DNA from 2 places in the Aerococcus loyolae genome. Region 1 is predicted to be linked to the other one. Evidence: riboswitches for the same ligand, from Rfam matches in the RefSeq annotation. Region 1 holds a riboswitch; the other holds the start of a gene.
The links. Region 1 has a riboswitch for thiamine pyrophosphate ahead of CJ190_RS00325 (hydroxyethylthiazole kinase). Riboswitches for the same ligand answer to the same signal wherever they lie in the genome.

Region 1 (3,997 bases):
ATACACAAAAAGCCATGGAAAGCCTATACTGAAAATACAAACAAACACACAGAAAGGCGGATTCCATGACTCAATCCCATTGTATACAAAATCTCTTTAATATAAAAGATGAAAATATTGAAATTGAAGATAAAGTAGTGGAGGAAAAGAAAGGCAATATCGTTCATAAGGTTATTTTTGGGAACTTAACTAACCAACCTTCTCACTGTTCCCATTGCGGCCATATCAACGAATCACAAGCTGATATCGTTAAAAATGGTTCTTATTCAAGCGATATCTTACTAACAACCATTAATGATGGGCAACCCGTTACTTTGCGTCTTAAAAAGCAACGTTTCTTTTGTAAACACTGCCAAAGGACTTTTAATGCTAAAACTCCCATAGTCACTGCTAATTGTTATATTTCTAACACGCTAAAAAATGCAATCACTTTTGCTCTCAGTGAGACGATAGCGATGACTCTTATTGGTAAACAACACAATGTTTCCGTATCGACGGTGATTCGACTTCTAGAAGAAAGAGGAAAAGCATTACTTCCTAAATTTAATTATTTGCCCCAGTACCTTTCTTTTGATGAATTTAAATCAGTGAAAAATGTCAGTGGTGCGATGAGCTTTATTTTTATTGATCCAGTGAACCATCGGTTAATTGATATTGTTGAAAATCGACAAAAGAGCGAATTAATCCACTACTTTATGCGTTTTTCTTACCAAAGTCGTCAAGCCGTCAAAATCGTTACAATTGATATGTATAGCCCGTATATCGAAGTCATCCGCGCTTGTTTTCCCAATGCAAAAATTCTATTTGACCGTTTTCATGTCATTCAACATCTCAATTTGGCCATCAATTCCGTACGTATTCAGCTAATGAATCAGATTCGCTATCAATCACCACGTGATTATCGCAAATTAAAGCAGCTATGGAAGTTGCCTTTAAAAAATGAATGGGAACTTGACTTTAAAAACTTATATACTCATCGACTTTTTGACGGTCTCGTTTCAGAACAGATGATTGTTGATTACCTCACCAATTTATCTCCCGAATTATCGCGCACCTATACTTACGTTAATCGCCTAAAATATAGTATTTATACCCATGATATTCAGTCCTTTAGAGACTTGCTTATTGAAGTCAAGAAATACACATTTCCACGTAGAGTACGAACCATTTTTCAAACGTTAGAAAGATATCAAGAAGGTATTTGTACAGCTTTAACGTATACTTTATCTAACGGTCCAATAGAAGGAATGAACAATAAAACGAAACTGATTAAGCGCACAGGATATGGGTATCGTCGTTTTGATCATTTAAGAATACGTATAATAATGGCCTCTCGATTGGTATGTAATGATTTTCAACCTCGGCCTCTCACTTTTTCAGAAGCAGCATAGTCTTTGTGATACTTATTCATTATTTATGATATTGCTTTCTTACTCTTTATTTTCGCCTATGGCGAAAAAACAAGAAATAAGAGGTCTTTTAATCGTCCCCATTTTTCTTTGATCGGCAAATATTAAAAAATGTCATACCAGTTCTGATATGACATTAATTATATAAATTCTCATCAACACGATTTGACAAAGAACCGTTTTTTATTTCTCCCAGCTTTCAAAGGGGGGCATAAGCGCTCGGCCTTGAATAGGTAAGCGGTTTCTGCTATAGTTAGAAAGTACTCACAAGAGGTGCTTTTGCTGAGATAGGTGGAAACCTGGACTCTTTGAACCTGAGAAAGTTAAAACTTGCGTAGGGATGTGAGAATTCAAATATCGTTATAAGGCACAGCCAAGCTTTGGCTAAACCCTAACGATAAGAAGTCCTGCAAAGTGCACTCAGTGGAGTATACTTTGCAGGGCTTTTTTTCTGTCTAGAAGTAAAAGACCTGCAGGTAAAATATGCAGTCTAAACAGAATAAGAGAGATGAGTAAATGTCTAAAAAAACAAGCATTCCCTTTGCGAAATATAGTCAGCAGGTCAAGGCCAAGGCCCCGCTGATCCAAGTCTTAAATAATTATGTCACCATCCATGATGTGGCCAATGTGATTTTGGCCAGTGGCGGGCGTCCCGTGATGACCGATAAATTACCTAATAGCCAGGATGTGGTCAAGTCGGCTGACCTTTTGCTCCTAAATGCTGCTAGCCCCAGACCTAATCAGGAATTGTTGGACCTCGCCACCACAGCAAAAAATGACCACCATCCCGTGGTCTTAGACCCAGTGGGGGTTTCAGCTATGCCGTCTAAATTAAAGCTCTGTCAGGATCTGATTGACCGGGGTCTAGTGACGGCGGTGAAGGGGAATGCTTCGGAAATTCGTAGCCTCCTCTTTGAAAAAAGCCAAGGATCTGGGGTCGACCTGGGTCCTGGAGACGAGGTGACCTTAGCTAATTTGGCTGATTTTGCTCCGGACTTTAAAGCTTATGCCCAAGAAAAAGAGATTATCCTAGCCATGTCAGGTCCGATTGACTTAGTGACTGACGGCGAACGGCTGGCAATCATTAAAAATGGTCACCCCTGGATGGCCTCCTATACGGGATCAGGTTGCCAGTTAAGCGGCGTCCTAGCTAGCTTTTTAGCCGGTAATCCGGATGAGGATCCTTTTTACCTAGCTACAGCAGCCATGATTAGCTATGGGGTGGCGGGAGAAATCGCTGCTCAAGTGCTCCAGCCCTATGAGGGTAATGCCACTTATTCCAACCGGGTGATTGACCAGGTCTCCTTATTAGAGGCCAAAGAATTAGAAAGGAGAGCCAAGTATGACATTCAATAAAAATGATTTATTGGTCTATGCTATTACGCCCGACCGCTTTGACCATGACGACTTAATCCAGCAAGTCAAGGAGGTCTTAATGGGCGGGGCCACGATCTTACAGTTACGTTTGAAGGACCATCCCTTTAAAGACCAGGAAGAAAAGCTGGAATTGACTAAAAGAATTAAAGGTCTCTGCCAAGAAGCAGGTGTGCCTTTTATTATCGACGATGACTATGAGCTGGCCCTGGCTGTGGACGCTGACGGTCTCCATGTGGGAGAAGAGGACCTGCCAGTCGACCAGGCTAGAGAACTGCTCGGCCCGGATAAAATTATCGGGGCTTCGGCTAAGAGTCTGGACACCGCTCTAAAAGCCCAAGCAGCTGGTGCAGACTATTTGGGAGTTGGTGCCCTCTATCCGACTCAATCTAAGGCCAATGCCCAAGGGACCGGTCTGACCACCTTGAGAGCGATTGCCCAAGGGGTCAATATTCCTATCGTCGGCATAGGTGGGATTAACTTAGATAATATGGCCAATTTACGTGACCAGGGTCTGGCTGGGGTGGCCCTAATTTCCGCCCTATTTAAAGCGGATGATCCCTACCAAGCGACTCAAGATATCCGTAAAGCTGCTGAAAAGCTTTTTAAACTCCAAGCCGTCTTGACCATTGCTGGTTCAGACTCCAGTGGGGGAGCTGGTATTCAAGCGGACCTCAAGACCATGCAGGCCAATGGAGTCTTTGGTATGAGTGCCATTACTTCAGTGACCGCCCAAAATACTAGGGGTGTGACCGGAGTCTATGACCTCAGTCCCGAGGCCTTGGCTAGCCAACTCCAAGCGGTTTTTGAGGATATTCCTCCGGCTAGCGTCAAGATTGGCATGGTTTCCCAAGTGAAATTAGTGGAGGAAATCGCCAAAGCCCTTAAAAACTACCAGGCTAAAAATGTTGTGGTAGACCCGGTCATGGTCGCAACGAGCGGGTCCAACTTGATCCAAGACCAAGCCGTCCAAGTCTTAGCTGACCAGGTCTTCCCGCTGGCTTGCTTAATTACCCCTAATATTCCTGAAAGCCAGGTCTTAGCGGGACAAGACATCCATTCGGCAGCGGATATGGAAGCAGCCGCTAAGAAAATCAGCCAGACCTACCGGGTCGCGGTCCTCTGTAAGGGTGGCCATCGGGTTAATGATGCTAACGATGTCCTGGTTACCCCTAAAGGAGAGGTTCACTGGTTTAAGGGTGAGCGGGTTGATA
Region 2 (3,997 bases), 390 kb from region 1:
TGGAACTTTCGTTTAGAACCGCTCCAATCACCGAAACTAAGGGGAAGAAGACTATGTTAACCATCACTGAGTTAAAAGCCGTCATCGAGGGCACTGAATCAGATAAGGGACCGGAACAATCATATTGCTCCACCACTGAGACTGGAGGTGCCGGTGCAGTCGCAATAGCGATCCCCCCAAAGAGTAAAGCAGCAATGATGGGTAGACCTAGAAGGTGAAGAATAAGGGCAAAAGATCCCGTCACCACTGCAAATGTTACCACTAGGTCAGATATCCCCATGGCAAAGACTTTACTGATAGAATCCTTGATGTCACGGTAAACTAACTTATAGCCCACCATCGACCCCACTAGAATTTGCATCAGTACCATCAGTGATTGATAGACCTTGGTTGAAATTAATTCAGGGCTTAAAAGATTTAGCCCGTGCTCTCCAAGAAACATGGCCACAATCAACCAGCCAATGATGGCTGGGAATTTGATTTTCTTAGCTAGTTCTCCAGCGAAATAAGCAATAACCATTGCCAGTAAGAAACGAAGAACAAACACATTGAACACTCCTTTCCAATATTTTTACTTAAATCCTCTATTACTTATTGGTCTTTAATGCCTTCTCACTTTAGGTGAAAAGTATAGTTCATAATTTCACATACTTATCTAAAAAAATAGAGAAAGCTTTCAGCTAGGCTTTAACTTTAGTTATCCTTTTCACAAAATATTATAGCAAACGCTTTCTTATTAAAGTGTTTGCGCGCCAACAATTCCATAAAATCTTTCTTTTTTATCAAAAACAAGTCACAGCCAATAAAAAAAGACCCCCCCTCAAAGGACGTCTCAAAATAATAATTCCATCTAATCAATCGTTAAAATAGCCTTTTAATCTTCTGGGTTTAAGAGTCGGGGGGCATTATTAAATAACAAGGCCACCACTAAAGCCCCTACTAACCAGGTGAAGAAACCAGTAGGTACATTGACAATGGTCGTATACCACCATGCATTCATCCCTTCTGGCGCATAAGAAGACCAAAAGGCATAGCCGGCGAACCAATGGATAAAGTATTGGGCAACCATCCCAATAAAGGTCGCTGAAAAGATACCAATCCATAGGCCTTTTTTATCCCCTTTTAAGCTTGCACTCTTCACACGATTAGCAAAGACTCCAGTTAGACCGGCTAACATAAAGGCGAAGAAGTATTCAAGGAAGACTTGGAAGGGCGTTAGAATCGTGGCTTGACCAGTGATTAATTGCAAGAGCCCAAATAGAAAGCCGGCAGCAAAACCGCTCTTTATCCCCCGTCTTAAGGAGATCAAGTAAATAGGAATAACTCCTAAGTTCACCCCAATACCGACTCCATTGGTTGTCGGTAAAAGACCTAATAAATATGCCAATACCGCTACCATAGCAATTTCCAATAAAATCCTTACTTGTTTACTTTGTCCCATAATAATTAAATCCTTTCTTAGCACAAAAACAGGTAAGAGAAAATGCCTCTTACCTGTTTTTCGTGCACTTTCTTCCGCTAGTATTACCTAGTCTCAAGTTCAAAGGGTCTGTAAATTACATCTCAGCCATAAAGGCTCCCCTAGTACCAATTATTTAATTATATATACTGCATCCTTACTGTCGAGTTCCCGCATCTTCACCCGAATTTTCTCTTGCCGGGAAGTGGGAATATTTTTACCAACAATATCCGCTCGAATCGGTAATTCCCGGTGGCCCCGGTCAATGAGCGTCACTAAAGAGATCTTACTTGGGCGCCCATGATCCATCAAGGCATCCATGGTCGCCCGAATGGTCCGACCGGTCATGAGCACATCATCACAGATAAAGATATGTTTACCATTCACATCAAAATCCAGCTGGGATAAGTCTTTGATCAGCTTATCCTTTTCCTGGTCGAGGTCATCACGATAAGCGCGGACGTCTAATTCCCCATAAAAGACATCAGCCTCTTCTAACTGGTTGATGCGGTCCTTAATCCGGTTAGCAATAATGGCTCCCCGGGTTTTAATCCCCACGATGGCTAAATTAGCGGTACCATGGTTGCGTTCCAAAATCTCATAACTCATTCGCGTTAAGGCGCGCTTCATTTCTGCTTCGTTGAGAAGCTCGACTTCTGTTGCCAAGGCATCTCCCCCTTATCCTTTATTCTACTCATCATTGTAGCGAAATATTGTGAAGTCTGCAATTATTTCTTAACCTTGACCATCGTCAGGGGGGATTGCGCTTGCTTAATCCCCCAGGGTCAAGTATGCTTATAGCACATTAAGCGGAGGTAAATCATGTTAAATGCCGATTATTATTATCTAAAAATGAAAACCCACTACTTAAGCTTGCCCTATTCCGGCAAGAAGCGGCGGGTACGGGTCCTACTCCCTAAAAATTACCAGCAGGAATCCGTCTCCTACCCGGTCGTTTATATGCATGACGGACAAAATGTTTTTTATAGTAAGGAGTCTTTCCTCGGTTATTCCTGGAAGGTCATCCCCACCCTCAAGCGTAACCCCGATTTACCCAAGATGATTGTGGTCGGCATTGACAACGACCCTCAAACTCGGGCGGATGATTATAATGCTTGGAGCTTCGAAAACCCTAGCGACCCTAAGGAAAGACCCTTAGGCGGCTTAGGCAATGATTTTAGTGACTTCATCATGAAGGTGGTTAAACCCTTTATCGATACTACCTATCGGACTAAAACCGATAAAAAGCATACGGCCATGATTGGGTCTTCTTTTGGAGCCAATATCACCGCCTATATGGGGGTTAAATATGCCGATCAAATTGGCCGCTTGGGAATTTTTTCCCTAGCCCAGTGGATAGTCCAAGAACCCTTTGACCGCTATCTCAAGTCACAAGACTTAGACCCCGAGCAAAAAATCTACCTCCAAGTCGGCACCAAAGAAGGCGATGATACCGACCGTCTCTTTATCCCAGGCAATATGGCCCAAGCCTATATCGACGCTTCCCTCCACTACCAGGCCTTGCTTATAGCAGGAGGTATCCCGGTAGAAAATATTGACTTCAACATCTATGTGGATGAAGAGCATAATGAATTTTACTGGGCCAAACACCTCCCCGACTGCCTCCGCTTTCTCAGTAGCGGCTGGTGAAGGTATGAAAACGTTTTAAAAATTATTTTTAGGCTTTTCCGACTAAACTGCTCACAAATTCTGATATAATCATCCTTATAAGAGTTGTTGTGAGGAGGATATGCCATGAAGTTATTTTTCACCCAGAAAGCCATACAACAGTTACAAAGCTTAGATCGTTTCCATAATATTTGCCTAACAACTTCCGATGAAACCGGTCATACCAGCCACCGAGCCTATCGTAGTCTCGTCTTACAAACCAATGCGCCGAGTTTTGAAGGCTTTGATGAGGTCCTTGAAACGCATATTGGTCAAATCCATGTCACAACACAAGCTCTCAGCATGTTAGGTAATGATAACCGGATCGATTTTGATGAATTCCGGCAAGTTTTTGTCCTCTTAACTGACGATCAAATGGTCGATGATAATCTCTATTGTATCGATCATTAATAGTGACCGGCTATTGATTAATAAAGCAATGACCCATAAACTAGAAGTTGGAAGCAATTGCCAACTTCTTTTTTTATGGAAATGTAAAAAGACTTAACCCTCACTGATAAACAAAGCAATTAGGAGGTTATCATGACTCAAGTGAATTTACAGGGCTTCTACCGCCTCCCCTTAGAGGAACGCCTGGCCCGCTTAAATGAGCTCCACTATATTAGTGATGCAGAAAAAGATTATCTCAAAAATAACCAGGGCCTAGCCTTAGACCTGGCTGATAACATGGTTGAAAATCTCATTGGAACCTATTCCCTGCCTCTAGGACTGGCTATGAACTTTGTCATCAATCAAAAAGACTACTTGGTCCCCATGGCGATCGAAGAACCGAGTGTCATTGCAGCAGCCAGTTACGCCGCTAAAATGGCTAAGGCAGGTGGTGGCTTTCATAGTGAGGTCCTGGACCGG

Region 2: linked by a shared signal. The riboswitch ahead of thiT (energy-coupled thiamine transporter ThiT) and the one ahead of CJ190_RS00325 (hydroxyethylthiazole kinase) in region 1 are both predicted to bind thiamine pyrophosphate.

What each region holds. Positions count from the first base shown of each region.
Region 1 covers NZ_CP126958.1:66,881-70,877, forward strand. Annotated here, with positions in the region: gene CJ190_RS00320 (ISL3 family transposase) at 66-1,391, shown strand; TPP riboswitch at 1,669-1,767, shown strand; gene CJ190_RS00325 (hydroxyethylthiazole kinase) at 1,926-2,765, shown strand; gene thiD (bifunctional hydroxymethylpyrimidine kinase/phosphomethylpyrimidine kinase) at 2,752-3,997, shown strand, end outside.
Region 2 covers NZ_CP126958.1:455,583-459,579, reverse strand. Annotated here, with positions in the region: gene CJ190_RS02050 (cation:proton antiporter) at 1-547, opposite strand, end outside; gene thiT (energy-coupled thiamine transporter ThiT) at 875-1,441, opposite strand; TPP riboswitch at 1,494-1,593, opposite strand; gene pyrR (bifunctional pyr operon transcriptional regulator/uracil phosphoribosyltransferase PyrR) at 1,592-2,125, opposite strand; gene CJ190_RS02035 (alpha/beta hydrolase) at 2,282-3,109, shown strand; gene CJ190_RS02030 (iron-sulfur cluster biosynthesis family protein) at 3,215-3,538, shown strand; gene CJ190_RS02025 (hydroxymethylglutaryl-CoA reductase, degradative) at 3,671-3,997, shown strand, end outside.